DNA from 4 places in the Affinirhizobium pseudoryzae genome. Region 4 is predicted to be linked to each of the others. Evidence: predicted binding sites of a transcription regulator. Region 4 holds the regulator's gene; each other region holds the start of a gene.
What was found. Region 4 encodes PhoB, which activates phosphate uptake and scavenging genes when phosphate is short. Its sites were predicted from a motif close to TGTCATNNANCTGTCAT; they were not measured.

Region 1 (4,911 bases), 1.3 Mb from region 4:
AATGGTTGGCAGCCTCGATCGCCTGCTTCTGCTGGTCTTCCTCGATACCGAGGTAGAAGTCCTCGAGCGCCGGGTCCGGCAGGCCGGCACGGCGCGACAGAACGTACCATTTGGCCGCTTCGACGGGGTTCGGGCGCGTACCGAGCGCATTGATGTAAAGATGGGCCAGCTTGTTCTGCGCCACGACATTGCCGCGCATGGCGGCAATCCGCATCCACTCGAAGCCCTTGTCGTAATCGCGATCGCCCCCCACGCCGTTCACATACCAGAGGCCCATGTCGAGCTGCGCCGTATCGAAACCGGCCTTGGCCGCCCGCTCCAGCCATTCGCGCGCTTTCGCCTTTTTCTCTTCCGGCAGGTCGTGGACGGCAAGATAGAGCTGCGCCACCGCATATTGCGCATCGGAAATCCCCTGTTCGGCGGATTTCTCGTAGAAGGGCAGCGCGAGTTTCAGGCCCTTCTCGCCCGGATTGTCCGCCACCAGGATTTGCGCCCAGTTGAACTGCGCAGACGCATTGCCGGCCTCTGCGGCGCGGCGCATATATTCATCCGCCTTCGCCTTGTCGCGGGTCACGAACCGGCCCTGCATCAGGATCAGCGCATACTGGAACATCGCCGCCGGATCGCCCCGCTCAGCGGCCTGGCCGTACCAGAAGGCGGCGCCCTTGGCGTCGTGGGCAATGCCCTGCCCGCGCATCATCATTTCGGCCACCAGCGTCTGGGCCACCGCATCGCCGGCCTCCGCCCGCGGCAGCGCCTTGGCCAGCGCCGTCACATAGAGCCCGCGCTGATAGGCGCCGTAAGCTTCGTCAACTGGCCCATGATACGGCTTTTCCGGCGGCAGCGGCGGAAGCGTCGTGCCCATCCGCTCCAGAAGCGTGATGCCGCTGGACGGCTGTTCGCCGGGCCGTCCTCCCTTCTGCGGCGAGGATGGGTCACCGCCCTCCTCGCGTTGCAAAACCTGGCCATTCCCGTCGAGCGGACGCGTCACCGCCTTCTGCGAGCCCTGCGCGAAGGCGGGAGCGGCAGGCAAAAGCGGCAGGGCCGCAGGCATGGCGGCCACGGCACTTAGAAGGATCAGGCGGGCGTTTCGAAACATGGAACCCTTCAAGCGCCAAACCGTGGCGCTTTTTCGTCCAAGATCGCATTGACTTCGGCGACCGCGGCAGCAGCACCGGCAGGCGCCTCAAAGACGGCGGCGCGCAACGCGACGAACTCGGCACCCGTCTCGGCCACGGCCAGCGCCGACGATAGATCCGTGCCACCCATGACGATGCAGGGGATCTCGACCAGCGACGCCCACCATTCGCCAAGGGCCAGATTTTTCGGATGCGCCTCCGGCTTGATATCGCCGGTCAGCTTGCCGAAGAAGATGTAATCCGGCCGCGCCTCGCCCACTTCGAGCGCCGTGTGGCGGTCGGCCGCCTGGCCGGCGCCGACGATGAGCTTCGGGGAAAACTTCTCGATCGTGTCCGTCAGTTCCTCGATGGAGCCGGTCATATGCAGGCCATCGGCCTTGGCACGCCCGGCAACGCGGCTGTCGCCGGCAATCAGGGCCGCGGCACCGGCCTCCTGGATGAGCGGCACCAGCTGTTCGGCGCGCTTCTGAAACGCCTGATCCGACAGGTCGTACTGCGGCAGGATCACCGAGGCGACATCGCCGCCCCGCAGCGCATGCGACAGCATCTCGGCCAGCCGCTGGTCATCCTCGTGATCCGGTACGATGAGAACCAGTCGGCAACGATCCTCGGCAAGCGTCATTCTTCATCCCATCTGGCAGCAGACTGCCGGCTTATCTCTCTTCACACGGGCGACAGAGGCGCCGCCTGCGCACGCATATCCCCACGATCAGCGCACGACAGCACCTGAAACGCAAGTTGATCCCGTTCACGGGTCGTCATCGTGGACAAAACCCGATAGACCGGACAAGCCCCGCAATCAACACTCATCCCGTCATGCTTGGTTTTCCCCTTCCCGATCCCATCTTTTTTGCCGCCGCAATCCCGGCCGTTGCCCTTGTCGGCTTGTCGAAGGGCGGACTTGGCGGTGCCTTCGCGCTGATCGGGGTGCCGCTCCTGGCACTCGTCGTCAGCCCGGTCGATGCAGCGGCGATCTTCCTGCCGATTCTCATCGTCATGGATATCGTCGCGCTGTATTCGTGGCGGAATTTCAACGACAGGAGGCTTTTCCTGCGTTTCCTGCCGGGCGGGCTCATTGGCGTCGCGTTCGGCTGGATGACCTCGGCCATGGTGCCGCCGGATGCCCTCAGATTTGTCATCGGCCTGTCGATGATCATTTTCGCGCTGCAGTATTTTTATAAGACCTATGGCCCCTTGGCTGGTCAGCCGATTGCGCCCAAGCCGCACCGATGGCCGCCGGCGATCCTGTGGGGAACGCTCTGCGGTTACGGCAGCTTCGTCGCCCATGCCGGTGGCCCGCCCTTCCAGATCTATGCGCTGCCGCTGAAGCTCGACCCGAAGAACTATACCGGCGCCAGTGTGCGATTCTTCGCGCTCATCAATGCCATCAAGGTCATCCCCTATGTGGCACTCGGCGCGCTCGACACGAAGAATTTCGCGATCTCGCTGACGCTTCTGCCGGTGGCCCTTGTGGCAACGGTGGCGGGTGCTGCGATTGTCCGCCGGCTGAAGCCGGACGTCTTTTATCCGCTGGCCTATGGCCTCGGTCTTCTTGCCGCCATCAAGCTTCTTTGGGATGCTCTGCCGTTCTGATCAGTATCGTTCTAGAAAACCGATATTGCGTCGCACAATTCTTCTTGCCGCCGCCCACAACTTCGCGTAGCTTTTATTGCATGGTGACGATCGATCCTTTTGCAGCCATTGCAGACCCGAACCGGCGTCATCTGCTGGAGGAGTTGAGGCGTGCGCCGCGCACTGTCAATGAGCTGGCGGAAGGTCTGCCGATCAGCCGCCCGGCGGTCTCCCAGCATCTGAAGGCGCTGCTGGACGCCAATCTCGTGTCCGTCACCGCCGAAGGCACGCGCCGGATCTATGCGGTCAACACCAAGGGCTTCGTAAAACTCAATCTGTGGATCGACCAGTTCTGGTCCTGATGGGGCGTAAACGGGCCCGACAGTGTCTCCCTGACCCTATTTCGGGAAAAAAGACCGGCTTATCCGGGATATCGGCAGGCCGCCGTCTGACTGAAGACGATTTCGGCGGCGACCCGTATGACATCGAACTCATAGCGACTTTGAAAAGATCAATGGCGCGTCTTGCGCAGCCGCTCCATTTCGTCCTTCAGACGAAGCTTGCGGCGTTTCAACTCAGCTATTTCACGATCATCGGACGAGGGAGACGCAAGAATATTCTGGAGCTCCTCCTCAAGAGCGCCGTGCTTCTTTTCAAGCGATTCGATATGAGCCTGAATGGTCATGTGGCACGTCCTTCCTTATTCTTCGGCCACCAGCTCCCCTTGAGCCGATGGCATCAGGTTTGCAACAGAACTGTGACACGATCCGCGGCCTTTGTCGAAGGCGAAATGGTGGTTTCATCGTGACAAATCCGTGGATGTGATTAAGCCCGAATGAAGAACTGTCCCACCGCCAAGCGGCTGCACCGCAGCAAGACAAGCGGCCGCCCGCCGGCACCCCCGCCGTTAGCGCTTGATTCATCGGGTTTCCGGCGCGTCAGTTATTTGGCCACAATTGCGGACAGCCAGACTAGTCGTTGAAAAGGTTTGATGGTAGGAGCTTGGCGGAATTCCCCGGCAACACAAAGACCGGAATGAACAGTGGGGACAACGACACATGGCTGATCAGGAACAGGCGGATATCAGGCTCCAGCTGGCAAGGTTGCGCCAGGAGCATGAAGACTACGACGCCGCGATCAACGCCATGATCACCACCGGCTGCGAAGCCCTGCGCATCCAGCGCATGAAGAAAAAGAAGCTCGCCATCAAGGACAAGATGAGCCAGCTCGAAGACCAGATCATTCCCGACATCATCGCGTGACGACGGAGGACGCAAGCTTGCCGCAGGAGAGACCGCCGGTTGCCATCATCATGGGAAGCCAGTCCGACTGGGAAACCATGAAGAACGCCGCAGACACGCTGGATGCGCTGGATGTGGGTTACGAGGCCAGGATCGTCTCCGCGCACCGCACGCCGGACCGCATGGTCGCCTTCGCCAAGGGCGCGCGGGAGGAAGGTTTCCAGATCATCATCGCCGGGGCCGGCGGTGCCGCCCATCTGCCTGGCATGGTGGCAGCCCTCACCCCCCTTCCCGTCTTCGGCGTGCCCGTCCAATCGAAAACCATGTCGGGCATGGACAGTCTTTATTCGATCGTGCAGATGCCGGCCGGCATTCCGGTCGGAACGCTCGCCATCGGCCGCGCCGGCGCGGTGAACGCCGCTTTGCTGGCAGCCGCCGTCCTTGCCCTTTCCGACGACGATCTGGCCGACCGGCTGGACGAATACCGCCAGCGCCAGACGGCGTCTGTCGCGGACTACCCCATTGACGAGGCGCCATGACGCTTGACACCATTGGCATCATCGGCGGCGGCCAGCTCGGCCGCATGCTCGCCATTGCCGCCGCACGGCTGAACTTCCGCACGATCATCCTGGAGCCGCAGGCCGATTGCCCGGCCGCCCAGGTGGCGAACCGCCAGATCGTCGCCGCTTACGATGATCCGGCAGCACTCGACGAACTGGCCCGCGAGTGCAGGGTCGTGACCTACGAATTCGAAAACGTACCGGTGGCCGCCGCTGAGCGTCTGGCAGCCTTGCGTCCCGTCTACCCGCCGCCGAAGGCGCTGGAGGTAGCGCAGGACCGTCTGACCGAAAAGCGCTTCCTGAACGACTGCGGCATCGAAACGGCGAAATTCCACGCGGTCGATTCGCAGGCGGATCTCGCGCGCGCGCTCGAGGATTTCGGCGGCAAGGGCGTGCTGA
Region 2 (4,911 bases), 630 kb from region 4:
CACGGGGAGAGCGGCGACGATGCCGGTGATGCCCATCACGGTGATCGACCACAACCGGTCTGCGCCGGAGCGCAGGAAGGCGTTCCAACTGGCGTGCATGATCGCAGCCGTCAGGGCAAGGGCAATCACGGTCGGCGTCACGGGCGTTTCTCAAAGGTGGTAGAGGGGCAAGGGGCGGGCATGGCGGGAACCATTGTTTCGCCTGCACAGTAGGAAGCGCCGGTCCGTCATGTCAATTGTGTGACAGTCAGATCTGAGCCTTTGACACTGCCGCTTTCACCGGAATGGGCGGCCACGAAAAACGCCGGGCCCTTTTGGACCCGGCGCTCTGGAATGCGATGGCGAAACAACCGAAGCGGTTACTTCCACTCGCGGATATCGACGAAGTGGCCGGCAATGGCGGCTGCCGCGGCCATGGCGGGCGAAACAAGGTGCGTGCGGCCCTTGTAGCCCTGGCGGCCTTCGAAGTTGCGGTTGGAGGTGGAGGCGCAACGCTCGCCCGGCTTCAGGCGGTCGTCGTTCATGGCCAGGCACATGGAGCAGCCCGGTTCACGCCATTCGAAACCGGCATCCTTGAAGATCGCGTCGAGACCTTCGGCTTCTGCCTGTTCCTTGACGATGCCGGAGCCCGGCACGATCATGGCCGAAACGGTCGGGGCCACCTTGCGACCCTCGACCACCTTGGCGGCGGCACGCAGGTCCTCGATGCGGCCATTGGTGCAGGAACCGATGAAGACGCGGTCAACCGCGATATCGGTGATCTTGGTGCCCGGCTTCAGGCCCATATAGTCCAGCGCACGCCACTTGGAGGTACGCTTCGTTTCGTCCTGGATGTCATCCGGGTTCGGCACCACGCCCTGAACCGAAATCACGTCTTCCGGCGAAGATCCCCAGGAGACGATCGGCGGCAGGTCGGCGGCGTTCAGCACGACGACGCGGTCATAATGCGCGCCTTCATCCGATTGCAGCGTCTTCCAGTAGTCGAGCGCCATGTCCCAGGCCTTGCCCTTCGGGGCGCGCGGCTTGTCCTTGATGTATTCGAAAGTGGTTTCATCCGGCGCGATCAGGCCGGCGCGGGCGCCGCCTTCGATCGTCATGTTGCAGACGGTCATGCGGCCTTCCATGGAGAGCGAGCGGATCGCTTCGCCGGCAAACTCGATGACATGGCCGGTGCCGCCGGCGGTGCCGATTTCGCCGATGATGGCCAGGATGATGTCCTTGGCGGTGACGCCCGGCGGCAACTGGCCGTCGACGCGCACCAGCATGTTCTTGGCCTTCTTCTGCACCAGCGTCTGGGTGGCGAGAACATGCTCGACCTCGGACGTGCCGATGCCGTGCGCCAGCGCACCGAAGGCGCCGTGCGTCGAGGTGTGGCTGTCACCGCAGACGATCGTCATGCCCGGTAGGGTAAACCCCTGTTCCGGCCCGACGATGTGGACGATGCCCTGGCGCTTGTCCTTCTCCGAGTAATACTCGACGCCGAAATCCTTGGCATTCTGGGCGAGCGCTTCGACCTGGATGCGGCTTTCCTCGTTCTTGATGCCGATGTGACGGTCCGGCGTGGTCGGCACGTTGTGATCGACCACGGCGAGCGTCTTCTGCGGCGCACGTACCTGGCGGCCGGCCATGCGCAGGCCTTCGAAGGCCTGCGGGCTCGTCACCTCATGCACGAGGTGACGATCGATGTAGAGAAGACAGGTGCCGGTTTCGTCGGTCGAAACGACGTGGTCGTCCCAGATCTTGTCGTAGAGAGTACGCGGTGCGCTCATGGCTGCCATCCATCTGATTTTGGAAACTGTGGGATATGAATTCGGCAGCATCGGCTGCCGCACGACGGCACGTTCAGGCGTGACGAAGTCGGCTGTTCAGAGCACCGGAAATGCGCGCGAAAAACCGTGCCGGCAGACGCTTGTGGTCCTGCAGCACGATGTAATGGTTCGCAAGGCATCCGAATTTTGATCCCATGAGGCGATGTCTAGCAGTTTTTTGTCCGGGCGGCAATCGCTCGACGAGGCGCGTCCGTCGTGTCGGCGGCTTCGTGTCGTCTCACTGTCACACGGATTTCGCCAAGTCGTGCTTCATCGTCGAAAAGACTTGAGGAGACGTTTCATGGCCCCACCAATGCATGACGAGGTCGATCGGCTGAAGGAAGAGATCATCGACAGTTTCGATGAGGAACTGGAGCTGCAACTGGAAGAAGAGCGGCTGGACAATCTTGTCGATCAGGGCCTGTCTGAGCCGAGCTTCGAGCGCAAGACCTATTTCCGCGAGCTCTTCCGTCTGCAGCATGAACTGGTCCGGCTGCAGGACTGGGTGCAGTACAAGAAGCTGAAGGTGGTCGTGCTGTTCGAAGGCCGCGATTCCGCCGGCAAGGGCGGCGCCATCAAGCGGGTTACCCAACGGCTCAACCCGCGTGTTGCCCGCGTCGTGGCGCTGCCGGCGCCGACCGAGCGCGAACAGAGCCAGTGGTATTTCCAGCGGTACGTTCCGCACCTGCCGTCGGCCGGCGAAATGGTGCTGTTCGACCGCTCCTGGTACAATCGCGCCGGCGTCGAACGCGTCATGGGCTTCTGTACGCCGGCCCAAGTGGAGGAATTCTTCCGCGACGTGCCGGAATTTGAGCGCATGCTGGTGCGCTCCGGCATCATTCTCCTCAAATATTGGTTCTCGATCACCGACGAGGAGCAGGAATTCCGCTTCCGCATGCGCATCAATGATCCGCTGAAGCAGTGGAAGCTCTCGCCGATGGACCTCGAAAGCCGGGTCCACTGGGAGGATTATACCCGTGCCAAGGAGGAGATGCTGGAGCGCACCCACATCCCCGAAGCGCCGTGGTGGGTGGTGCAGGCGGTGGACAAGAAACGGGCGCGGCTCAACATGATCGCCCATCTTCTGACGCAGATCCCGTACGAGCATGTGCCGAAGGAGCCGATCGAACTGCCCGCCCGCGTCCGCAACGCCGATTACATCCGCCACCCGGTGCCGCCCGAAATGTATGTGCCGGAAAAATACTGACGCCTATCGCCCGGTGGCCGTCCTGAGGCGCTGTTCCACGCGTCTCAGGATCATCGAGAGCCCGATCGTCAGGATCAGGTAGACATAGGCGAGGATGGAATAGGTCTCGAAAAACCGGAAGGAACCGGAGGCATAGACCTTGGCCATCTGGGTGATATCCGACACGCCCAGCACCGAGACGAGCGAACTGTCCTTCACCATCGAGACGAAATCGTTGGAAAGCGGCGGGAAGATCACCGTCAGCGCCTGCGGGAAGACGACGAGCCGGAACCGCTGGAAGCGGGAAAGGCCGAGCGCCTTCGCGGCATCGATTTGTCCCTCATCGACCGACTGGAAGCCGGCGCGGAAGATTTCGGCGATGAAGGCGCTGTAGCCGATCGTCAGCGCGATGATCGCCCGTCCCATCAGCGAGAAATCCCGCACCAGCAGGCTTGGCAACAGGCCCATCTCGATCAGCGATGCGGCGGCGAGATTATATCCGGCGACAAGCGCCGGCGCGCCGACGAAGGCGACGTAGAACAACAGAACCAGGATCGGGATGCCGCGGATGGTTTCGACATAGAAGCGGGCCATCTGGCGCAGCCACAGGCTGCCGGAGAGGCCCGCGAGCGCAATGGCAAGCCCCAGCAGTGTTGCAAGCACGAAGGCCGACAGCGCCACGCCAATGGTGATGCCGATGCCCTTCGACACGACGAGGAAAACCTGGCCGTAGAGATCGTTGACGGCGATGATGACGGCAATTGCTGCCATCATCACCCCGAAGGCCACGGCCCACCAGGGGAAATCCGCCTTGCGCTCACCGCGTGATGCGGGGGCCATCGCCGGTCATTGCCCCATCTTGTAATCGAGGAACCACTTTTTGTTCAGCGCTTCGAAGGTGCCGTCCGCCTTCAGCACTGCAATCGCCGCATTGACCGGAGCGACCAGATTCGAGCCCTTCTTGAAGATAAAACCGAAATCTTCCGAGCCCAGCGGGTCGCCCACCAACTTCAGCCCGCCGTTGGACGCGTCCACGTACCCCTTGCCGGCGGTGCCATCGGTCAGCACCATATCGACGTCGCCCGTCTTCAGCGCCTGCACGGTGGCGCCGAAGGTTTCGAACAGTTTGATGCGCGGGTTCTGCTCGTTGCCATCCAGCACCTCGTAGACGGCTGTATAAAAGGGTGTCGTGCCCGGTTGCGCACCGATCAGCGCATCCTTGGATGCTGCAAAGCTCTTGGCATCGGAAAAACGCGTCTCGTCGCCGCGCACCAGCATGAACTGCTGCGAGCGCATGTAGGGGTTGGAGAAAGCGACTTTCTCCTTGCGCTCTTCCTTGATGGTGATGCCGGTCATGCCAATGTCGTACTGGCCGTCGGAAACCGCCTGGATCATCGCATCCCAGGAGGTGTTCTGGTAGTTGATCGTGGCATTCAGCCGCTTGGCGATCGCCTCCATCGCATCATATTCCCAGCCGATTTGCTTGCCGCTTTTCGGATCGACGAATTGCAGAGGCGGGTAGGCGTTTTCCGTCACGACGGTGATCTGGCGTCCCTTCAGGTCAGGCAGATCGGCACCTGCCGCGTGAAGGGCAGCGGGCAGGCAAAACAGAGCGGACAGGCCGGCAAGCAGCGAACGGCGGGCGATCATGAATGTCTCCTGACTGTGTGGCGCTGCCGATTGTCATGGAAAAGCAGATCTTGGCAAGGTCCTCGCTATTCGCGCACCCCGTTCGGCAGGCCGGTCTCTGCTCTTGCCGTTGAAGAGGCGGCCCCTAATTGGATCGGGAGCGGGTGGGGACCCTGACATCATTTCTGGAGGAACCGTCTTGGTTTCTGAACGTGCTCTTATCGCCAAGATCACCTGGCGGCTCATGCCATTTCTCGGCTTTCTATACCTCATCGCCTATATCGACCG
Region 3 (4,911 bases), 1.7 Mb from region 4:
ACCGTCGCCATGAAGGCGATGAGAACCGTCTCCAGCAGCAGCCAGGTCCAGATCTTCCAGCGCCAGAACCAGGTCGCAAGGTCACTGCCGAGCGTCCCCCAGGATAGAGCTGGAATGGTCTTGGCCAGATATTCCCCCAGACGCGGCAGGCCGGCGAGCAGGATCCAGCGTTCGGCGCGCGAGCCATCCGCAGCGGTGACCTGTGTCACCTTGAAGAAGTTGGCGAAATCGGCCGTCATCAGGAAAAGTGTGACAAACACCATCGCCACCAGCGCGATCCGCAGTCGTGCGCGATTGCGGTGGGCGGCAAACGCGCGTTCAAAATCAGCGATGGCGGATGACGTCGGAGGATCGGCAAAAGCGGCTGTCATGGCTGCGGTGTCCCAGGAAAAAGGAGAGGGCAGGCGCATCGCACCTGCCCTTGGGTCTGGTCAGCTCTTGCGCTGGGCCTTCAGCCAGGCGCGCATGTCGACGATCCACTGGTACCGGTCGTGGTTGACATCGACATAGCCCTTGGCGGTGGAGCTTTCCGCGCCGCTCATTTCCTTGAAGGCCGCCGGATCGGCGGTCGGCACGTTCTTCACGGCGTCCTTCATGGCGCTGATCAGTTCCGGCGGCAGGTTCTTGCGCGCGGTGAAGGGGCCGGAGGTGATTTCGGGCGATTTCCAGATCCAGCAGATTTCGCCGGCCTTGATCATGCCCTTGGAGACCATGCGCTGCGGAATGCCGCTCTTTTCGTTGTTGATATAGGTCGCGGCGGCATCGAACTGGCCGTTCACCACGCCCTGCACGCCTGCCTCATGACTGCCAGAGAAGGGGATGGCGGAGAAGTAGGTCGCGGGCTCAAAGCCCTGCTTCACCAGGTTATAGTTCGGAACCGCGTAGCCGCTGGTGGAATCCGGATCGGCAAAGGCCAGAACCTTGCCCTTCAGGTCTTCGATCTTCTTGTAGGGGCTGTCGCAGCGCACGGCGACAATCGAATAGTAACCGGTCGAACCGTCTTCCTGCTGGGCCGTCAACAGCGGTTCGACGCCGCCCTTGGTTTCGGTATAGGCCGCGGCATAGGCGGACGAACCGAGGAAGGCGAATTCGATCTGGTTTGCGGCCAGCGCCTGGATGACGCCGTCATAGCTGCCGGCAGTGAAGATCTCGACATCGACGCCGAGCGTGCGCTTCAGATAATCCTTGAACGGCTGATAGCGGGCGAGACGGTCCTTTTCGTTCTCGGCCGAAGTAATGCCGAAACGAACGACCTTGTAGTCGGTCTTCCAGTCGGCGGCCATCGCGGGGACGGATACGAGGGCGAGAAGCGCGGTCGCGGCAAGAAATCGCATGGGTTTCTCCTTTGGGCTGAAGGGTCAGGCGTGAACCGCCGGGCGGATCGCCGTCGACGTCACGGATTCATTGAATTCACTGAGATCGTCGCTGCCATAGATGTCGCGCACGACATCGCCGGTGAGCTGGTGGGCGCCGCCGTCGAAGATGACGCGACCGGCGCGCATGCCGATGATGCGGTCGCAATAGGCCCGCGCCGTATCCAGCGTGTGCAGGTTGACGAGTACGGTGATGCCGTCCTCGTTGTTGATCGACCGCAGCGCATCCATGACGCGGGTTGCATTGCCGGGGTCGAGGCTGGCGATCGGTTCGTCGGCCAGGAGAATGCGAGGGTTCTGGACGAGCGCGCGGGCAATCGCCACACGTTGCTGCTGCCCGCCGGAGAGCGTGCCGGCCTTTTGGAGCGCCTGGGGCGCGAGGTCCAGGCGATCCAGCGCCCGGATCGCCAGCGCCCGCTCCGCATCGGTGAAGCGCATGGCCATCGAGCTCGCAAAGCCATGCGCGGCAAGCCGGCCGACCAGCACGTTGGTCAGGACATCCAGGCGGTCGATGAGGTTGAACTGCTGAAAGATCATCGCGCACTGGCGCCGCCACTCACGCAACGACCGCCCCTTCAGCGCCGTGATCTCCTGGCCCCCGAAGGTGATGCGGCCATCGGTCGGTTCGACCAGCCGGTTCACCAGCCTCAGCAGGGTGGATTTGCCCGCACCGGAGCGGCCGATGATCCCGACGAATTCGCCGGGACCGATGTCGAGGCTGACGCCGTCCACCGCGCGGGTGGATCCGAAGCTGCGGCCAAGGCCGCTTAAGGTGAGATTGTGCTTTTCCATGGGGCCAATCCTGGCCCTCGTCTGTGACACGCCGATATCATTCGAATGAATTTATTCTTGCGGTTTTGTGACGCGGCAATGACGCAGATTAGCCCGGCTCTGCCGAGGGTCCGAGGGTGCATTCGTGGGCAATCAACGGCCAAAAACAGAAAGGCCGGCAGCTCTCGCCACCGGCCCGACAATGAAGGATGAGGGATGCTCACGCCGCGCGGCGGCGGGTGATCGATCCATCGGAATAGATCTTGCCGCCGTTGCGGAGCGTCGCGCGGACATGGCCGATCCCGCTGTCGTCGGCGATGACGAAATCCGCCTGCTTGCCGAGCGCGATCTCGCCGCGATCGGAAAGGCCGAGTGCCTTTGCGGGGTTGTGCGTCGCAAGGCGTGTCGCACCCGCCAGGCCCAACGGATCGGTTTTGGCCAGTTCCAGGATCGCCGGCAGGATGGCGGACGGATGATAGTCCGACGCGAGAATGTCGAGCACACCCTCGGCATGGGCTTCCCGCGCGGAAAGATTGCCGGAATAGGACTGGCCGCGAAGCGCATTCGGCGCGCCCATGGCCGTCGCAAGCCCGCGGTTTCTTGCTTCCTGTGCGGCTTCGAGCGTCACCGGAAACTCGCTGATCGCGGCGCCGAGATCCTGCATCAGCGCTACCTTTGCCGGCGTGTCATCGTCATGGCTCGCGAGCGCCACGCCGTGCGCACGGCAGGTGGCGGAAATTGCATTCAGCGTCTGCGCCATGATCTCGGCCGGCTGGCTGCGTTCCTCGATGCGCTTGGCGACCGACTGTGCAGCCTCGTCACGGCTCAGGCCCCTTTCGCGCACCATCTTGTCGACATGCCGCTCGATATCGCGGTACTGCCCCTGGCCCGGCGTATGGTCCGTCAGCGAGATCAGGTCCACCGCCCCTTCGGCGATGAGCGCCTCGATGACGCTGAGCGCCTTTGGAAAGGTGATCTCGAAGCGGGCGTGGACGCGGTGATCGACGAGCAATTGTGGTCCCATGGATTTCAGCGCCCGGATGATGGCGCTGGTGTGCTCGTAGCTGCGCAGATGGCCATAGGTGGAAGAGGGGCTGAAGGACACGGCCGCGTAGGCCGTCGTGATGCCGGCCACGGCCAGCCGCCGGTCGAGGTCGCGCAGGCCGAGTTCGAGCGGCATCGGCACGTTCGGCCGCGGTTCCACCTCGCGCTCCACCATGTCGCCGTGCATATCGACGAAACCGGGCAGCAGCAGAAGACCGTCGCCCGAGAGTTCGGCACCCACCACCGGCGTATCGGCAATCTCCGCGATTGTGCCGGCTTCGATCCGGACGGAGCCGCGCTCGATGACGCGGTCTGGCAATACGACGCGAAAATCAGAAATCCACATGGCCGTCTATCTCCTCGGCTTTCAGTTCGATGTCGCGGTCGACGAGGCCTGCCACGTCGCCGGGGTGATGGAAGACGCCGATCATGGCAACGCCTTGTTCCTTGAGGCTTTCCAGCCGGCGCACAAGGGCGGCGCGGGCATGGACGTCGAGCGAAGCGGTCGGCTCATCCAGCAGCAGCAGGCGTTGCGGCAGGATCAAGGCCCGCGCCAGATTGACCTTCTGCTGCTCACCGCCGGAAAAGGTGGTGGGGTAGGCGCGCCAGAGATCGCGCTTGACGCCGAATTCCTCCAGCCAGCGGCGGGCCTCGACTAGTGCATCCGCATGCGAAACACCTGCTTGGCGCAGCGGTTCCGCAACGATCTCTTCTGCCGCCACCCGTGGGCGGGCAATCAGGAACTGTGTGACGAAGCCGATCTCCCGACGTCGGAGCAGGGCGATATCCACATCGGCGGCGCGGGCGAGATCGATCCGGCCCTCTGCCGTATGGTACCAGACATGGCCGGCCCGCGGCAGGTAGCTGCGATATAGCGTGCGCAGCAGCGTCGATTTGCCGACGCCGTTTGCCCCTTTGAGGAGCAGGAATTCCCCTGCATGGAGCGTGAAGCCGATGCCGGAAAAGGCATGCAGGCGCTGCTCCAGATGGTGCATGTGAAAGGTCTTGGCGAGACCTTCGACGTGAAGAACGGGCTGCATCACAACCTCACAGTTTCGCGTGGACGAGTTGCTGGGTATAGGCATGCTGCGGATCCTGAAAAATCTGGTCGACCAGCCCTTCCTCCACCACCAGACCGCGGCGCATGACCATAACCCGGTCCGCCATCGTTCGTATGACGCCGAGATCGTGGCTGACGATCACCATGGTGATCGCCCGGTCGCGCTGCAGCCGTTTCAGGGTGTCGAGCACCAGCGCCTGGACGCTGACGTCGAGACCCGTCGTCGGCTCGTCGAGCAGCAACAGTGCCGGCTCCAGCGCAATCGCCTTGGCAAGCTGCACACGCTGCTGCATGCCGCCGGACAATTCCGTAGGCCTTGCGTCCATCCGGGCAAGCGGGAATTCCGAGGCATCAAGAGCGTCACGCGCCCTTTCCCTCAGTGCCTCGAAACTGCGCTCGCCGGCAATCAGCAGCCGTTCGGCCACATTGCCGGAACTCGTGTGGTTCATCAGCAGGCCGAGATGCGGGTTCTGGTAGACGATGCCGATCCGGCGGGCGCAGAGCATGCGGCGTTCGAAACGGTCGAGATCAAAGAGGTTGCCGCCGAGCCCGGGAAGATCGAGCCTGTAGTCGCCGGCATCCGGGCTATCTTCCAGGTTCATCATTCTGAGCAGCGTGGATTTTCCCGAACCGCTTTCGCCGACGATGCCGAGCACCTCGCCC
Region 4 (4,911 bases):
GCGCACGGCTATGTTCCACCTCGGCCTGCTGGTCGAAGAGAACGACACCGACAAGATGTTCACCAACCCGGATGATCAGCGCACGCAGGATTACATCATGGGTCGCTTCGGCTGATGCCGCGCCGATCCGCCTTCCGCTGACAACCCTTGATCCGAGGATGACAAACCATGTCCCCCAGCCATATTCTCTCGGCCTATGACGAAGACCTGAAATACCTGAACCGCCGCATCTCCGAAATGGGCGGCCTTGCCGAACAGATGTGCGGCGATGCCGTTCGCGCGCTCGTCAATTCCGATGGTGCACTTGCCCAGAAGGTCATCTCCGACGACGTGATCCTCGATACCGCCGAGCGCGAGATCCAGGAGAAGGCCATCATCACGATCGCCCGCCGCCAGCCGGTGGCCGGAGACCTGCGCGAAATCATCGGCGTGCTGCGCATCGCCTCCGACCTGGAACGCGTCGGCGACCTCGGCAAGAACACTGCCAAGCGCGTGATCGCCGTTCAGGGCACCGGCGTGCCGCGCAAGCTCGCACGCGGTTTGGAACATCTCTCCGATCTGGCCCTCGTCCAGCTCAAGGAAGTGCTCGACGTCTTCTCCAACCGCTCGGTGCAGAAGGCGGAAGCCATCCGCCTGCGCGATGAAGAGATCGACGCGATGTACACCTCGCTGTTCCGCGAACTCCTCACCTACATGATGGAAGATCCGCGCAACATCACCACCTGCACCCATCTCCTCTTCTGCGCCAAGAACATCGAGCGCATCGGCGACCATGCCACCAATATTGCCGAGACGATCTATTACATCGCAACTGGCGCTGCCCCCGAAGGCGAACGCCCGAAGGACGACACGTCGAACACGCTGGGCGCAGTGGCAGAGTAAGGGCGCTACCGGCGCCTGCTTTCAGGAGTGCATGAACCATGCTGCCGAAAATTGCGGTTGTTGAGGATGAAGAAGCGCTGAGCGTGCTTCTTCGCTATAACCTCGAGGCCGAGGGGTATGAGGTGGAAACCATCCTGCGCGGTGACGAGGCGGAAATCCGCCTGCAGGAGCGGCTGCCGGATCTCCTGATCCTCGACTGGATGTTGCCCGGCGTATCCGGCATCGAGCTTTGCCGCCGCCTGCGGATGCGCCCGGAAACCGAGCGCCTGCCGATCATCATGCTGACGGCGCGTGGTGAGGAGAGCGAACGCGTGCGCGGTCTGGCAACCGGTGCCGACGATTATGTCGTCAAACCCTTCTCGACGCCGGAACTGATGGCGCGGGTGAAAGCGATGTTGCGAAGGGCCCGGCCGGAGGTGCTCTCCTCGGTTCTGCGCTGCGGCGATATCGAACTCGATCGCGAAACGCATCGCGTCCACCGCAAGAGCCGCGAGGTGCGTCTGGGGCCGACCGAATTCCGGCTGCTGGAATTCCTGATGGCCTCGCCCGGTCGCGTCTTTTCCCGCTCGCAACTGCTCGATGGTGTCTGGGGCCACGACATCTACGTGGACGAACGCACCGTCGATGTGCATGTCGGACGGCTGCGCAAGGCGCTGAACTTTTCCAACATGCAGGATGTCATCCGCACCGTCCGCGGTGCCGGTTATTCCATGGAAGCGTGAACCCTCGCGCCTGATCTCCACCATCGAACCCGGCCTCGTGCCGGGTTTTTTGTTGGCTCCCTCCAAAATCCGGGCACAAAAAAAGCGGGCCTCGTACCCGCTTTCTTCGAGATGCGCTGGAATGATCAGCCGCGGGCGACCGCATTGGCGGCGCGGCGGCGCTCGTTCACCGGCTGGTAGGCCAGGCGGGCGTGGTATTTGCAGTAGGGCGAGCTTTCGCCGGATTCTGCGCCGCAGAAGTGGAAATCGTCCTTCAGCGGGTCGCCGACCGGCCACTTGCAGGTGCGCTCCGTCAGTTCCGTCAGCGCCAGGCGGCGTGCCATCGGAACGATGACGTTCGTCGTGGTGACCGGTTCCTGCGTTTCGAGAATGGTGAGTTCGATCTCTTCCTTCACCATCGTGGCGCCGACAGAGCGGGTCACCGTGCGCGTGGCCGCGCCAGGGGCCGTCGCCGCCGTCGGGCGGGCATTGTAGGTGGTGGGGCGCGGTGCAGGGGTGGTGCGCTTCTGCGTCCGGTTCTGCTGGGCGTTTCCGCCTGCCTTCACACGTCCCGGAAGGCACAGCCGGTGCACCTTGCCGATGACCGCGTTGCGGCTCACGCCGCCCAGTTGCGCGGCAATCTGGCTCGCGCTCAGTCCTTCCGCCCACAACCTTTTCAGTCGTTCGACGCGTTCGTCATCCCAATTCATGCTGTCTCTCCGCCTTGAGCACACCCAGCAAGACAGAATCTCTCACCGTTACGGCGAACGTAATTCGCCGCGCATACTACATCTATACTTTTGGTGACTAGTTCCGCCGCATGCAGTCTAGTAATTGATCTTTAACCTAATGGGCGGCGGACTCGCTGACAAGAGTCGCCGGAATCGTCGCGAATCGATTTCCGGGTTTTCCCCAACTTGCTGCCGCATAGAGTCATTTTTGTCACAGCTGCCGCAAGGGGCGCCAAGCGGGCTTCCGCGGCGTGAATCGACGCGGAATCCACGCTTTTGTTGACAGCGCGGGATGAAATGCGGATAGTGCGCCTGCCGCCCTTTGAGGCGGCATTTTTGATTTCTGGCGGCCCCGGCTGCCTGTTCTGGACAGTATGCCTGAAGGAGTGCATCGCCATGGCTGAAGCTGCGCTTTTCGACACGTTTGCAAGGGCACCACTGCGTTTCGTGCGCGGCGAGGGTGTCTGGCTCGTGACGGAAACGGGCGAGCGATATCTCGATTTCGGCGCAGGCGTGGCCGTGACCTCGTGTGGTCATTCCAACCCGCATCTTGTCGCGGCCCTGAAGGATCAGGCGGACAAGGTCTGGCACCTGTCGAACCTTTACGAGATCCCGGACCAGGAGCGGCTGGCCCGCCGGCTGGCGGATGCCACCTTCGCCGACAAGGTGTTCTTCACCAATTCGGGTGCCGAAGCGCTGGAATGCGCCATCAAGACGGCGCGGCGCTACCATTATTCCAAGGGCTATCCGGAAAAATTCCACATCATCACCTTTGAAGGCGCCTTCCACGGCCGGACCATCGCGACGATCGCAGCCGGCGGTCAGGAAAAGTACCTGGAAGGCTTCGGCCCCAAGGCGCCGGGTTTTGACCAGGTGCCCTTTGGGGATCTGGATGCGCTGAAGGCGGCGATCACGGAACACACCGCAGCCCTGCTGATCGAGCCGATCCAGGGCGAGGGCGGCATCCGGGTCGTGACCAAGGAATTCCTGCGCGAACTGCGCAACCTGTGCGATGAACACGGCCTGTTGCTGATGTTCGATGAGGTGCAGACGGGCGTCGGTCGGACCGGCAAGTTCTTCGCGCATGAATGGTCGGGTGTCACCCCGGATATCATGGCGGTGGCCAAGGGGATCGGCGGTGGTTTCCCGTTCGGCGCCTGCCTTGCGACGGCGGAAGCCGCCTCCGGCATGAAGCCCGGCGTGCACGGCACCACCTATGGTGGCAATCCGCTCGCCATGGCCGTCGGCAATGCCGTGCTCGATGTCATCCTGGCCGATGGCTTCCTGCAGAATGTCAACGACGTGGCACTCGTCTTCCGTCAGGGCCTTGCGGCACTCAAGGATCGCTTCCCCGGCGTGATCGAGGAGATCCGTGGCGAAGGCCTGATGCTCGGCATCAAGGCGCGCGTTCCGGCCGGCGAGCTTGTGACCGCAATGCGCGACGAACATATCCTCGGCGTTCCGGCCGGTGACAATGTCATTCGTCTGCTGCCGCCGCTGGTCGTGACGGCGGAAGAGGCCCGCGAAGGCATTGCCCGTATCGAACGCGCTGCGGAAAAGCTTCAGAGTGAACAGTTGAAGAAGTCGGCCTGACGGCCTTTTCGGAAAAAGCGGGCCGCCGGATGGCGCCCCGGATGGAACGGATCATGGCATCACCCAAGCATTTTCTCGACCTCTCGGCACTTTCGTCAGGGGATCTGCGTACCATTCTCGATGATGCGCTGACGCGCAAACGCGCGACCAAAGCTGGCACGGCCGACAAGCCGCTCGCCGGCAAGGTGCTGGCGATGATCTTCGAGAAGCCGTCCACCCGCACCCGCGTCTCCTTCGATGTCGGCATGCGCCAGCTCGGCGGCGAAACGCTGTTCCTGTCCGGCACGGAAATGCAGCTTGGCCGCGCCGAGACGATCGGCGATACGGCCAAGGTCCTGTCGCGTTACGTCGATGCGATCATGATCCGCACCACCGATCATCGCCGCCTTCTGGAAATGGCCGAACACGCGACGGTTCCGGTCATCAACGGCCTGACGGATGAGACCCATCCCTGCCAGATCATGGCCGACCTCCTGACCTTCGAAGAACATCGCGGCCCGGTGACCGGCAAGACGTTTGCCTGGACGGGCGACGGCAACAATGTGCTGCATTCCTTCATCGAAGGCTCGGCGCGCTTCGGTTACCGCATGAACATGGCGGTTCCGCTCGGCTCCGAGCCGCTCGACAAGTATTTGAACTGGTCGCGCAACAATGGCGGCGAGATCATGCTGTGCCACGATGCCGACCGTGCGGTCGAGGGCGTCGATATGGTGGTGACGGACACCTGGATCTCGATGAACCAGGAACACAAGGCACGCGGCCACAACATCTTCCAGCCGTTCCAGGTGAACGAGCGCCTGATGCAGAAGGCTAAGTCCGATGCCCTCTTCATGCACTGCCTGCCGGCCCATCGCGGCGAGGAAGTCACCGACGCGGTGATCGACGGCCCGCAGTCGGTCGTGTTCGACGAGGCGGAAAACCGTCTGCACGCCCAGAAGTCGGTGCTCGCCTGGTGCTTCGGCGCCGTCTGAGGCGCCCTTTGTCGAGGGGAATGGCCGCGTCTT

Region 1: G6N78_RS09695 (YdcH family protein) is a predicted target of PhoB. The motif match lies at 3,458-3,474, and genes of this name have one in related genera.
Region 2: ppk2 (polyphosphate kinase 2) is a predicted target of PhoB. The motif match lies at 2,040-2,056, and genes of this name have one in related genera.
Region 3: phnC (phosphonate ABC transporter ATP-binding protein) is a predicted target of PhoB. The motif match lies at 2,233-2,249, and genes of this name have one in related genera.

What each region holds. Positions count from the first base shown of each region.
Region 1 covers NZ_CP049241.1:2,019,219-2,024,129, reverse strand. Annotated here, with positions in the region: gene G6N78_RS09715 (tetratricopeptide repeat protein) at 1-1,099, opposite strand, end outside; gene G6N78_RS09710 (thiamine phosphate synthase) at 1,108-1,761, opposite strand; gene G6N78_RS09705 (sulfite exporter TauE/SafE family protein) at 1,956-2,732, shown strand; gene G6N78_RS09700 (ArsR/SmtB family transcription factor) at 2,813-3,073, shown strand; gene G6N78_RS09695 (YdcH family protein) at 3,223-3,396, opposite strand; gene G6N78_RS09690 (YdcH family protein) at 3,770-3,973, shown strand; gene purE (5-(carboxyamino)imidazole ribonucleotide mutase) at 4,024-4,491, shown strand; gene G6N78_RS09680 (5-(carboxyamino)imidazole ribonucleotide synthase) at 4,488-4,911, shown strand, end outside.
Region 2 covers NZ_CP049241.1:1,331,983-1,336,893, reverse strand. Annotated here, with positions in the region: gene G6N78_RS06625 (EamA family transporter) at 1-141, opposite strand, end outside; gene leuC (3-isopropylmalate dehydratase large subunit) at 360-1,769, opposite strand; gene G6N78_RS06615 (hypothetical protein) at 1,768-1,959, shown strand; gene ppk2 (polyphosphate kinase 2) at 2,110-3,015, shown strand; gene G6N78_RS06605 (amino acid ABC transporter permease) at 3,019-3,834, opposite strand; gene G6N78_RS06600 (transporter substrate-binding domain-containing protein) at 3,841-4,644, opposite strand; gene G6N78_RS06595 (MFS transporter) at 4,823-4,911, shown strand, end outside.
Region 3 covers NZ_CP049241.1:2,688,980-2,693,890, forward strand. Annotated here, with positions in the region: gene phnE (phosphonate ABC transporter, permease protein PhnE) at 1-371, opposite strand, end outside; gene phnD (phosphonate ABC transporter substrate-binding protein) at 432-1,334, opposite strand; gene phnC (phosphonate ABC transporter ATP-binding protein) at 1,359-2,165, opposite strand; gene G6N78_RS13010 (alpha-D-ribose 1-methylphosphonate 5-triphosphate diphosphatase) at 2,365-3,534, opposite strand; gene G6N78_RS13015 (phosphonate C-P lyase system protein PhnL) at 3,521-4,228, opposite strand; gene G6N78_RS13020 (ATP-binding cassette domain-containing protein) at 4,236-4,911, opposite strand, start outside.
Region 4 covers NZ_CP049241.1:699,062-703,972, reverse strand. Annotated here, with positions in the region: gene pstB (phosphate ABC transporter ATP-binding protein PstB) at 1-115, shown strand, start outside; gene phoU (phosphate signaling complex protein PhoU) at 169-882, shown strand; gene phoB (phosphate regulon transcriptional regulator PhoB) at 921-1,604, shown strand; gene G6N78_RS03420 (GcrA family cell cycle regulator) at 1,730-2,293, opposite strand; gene G6N78_RS03415 (aspartate aminotransferase family protein) at 2,711-3,907, shown strand; gene argF (ornithine carbamoyltransferase) at 3,961-4,878, shown strand.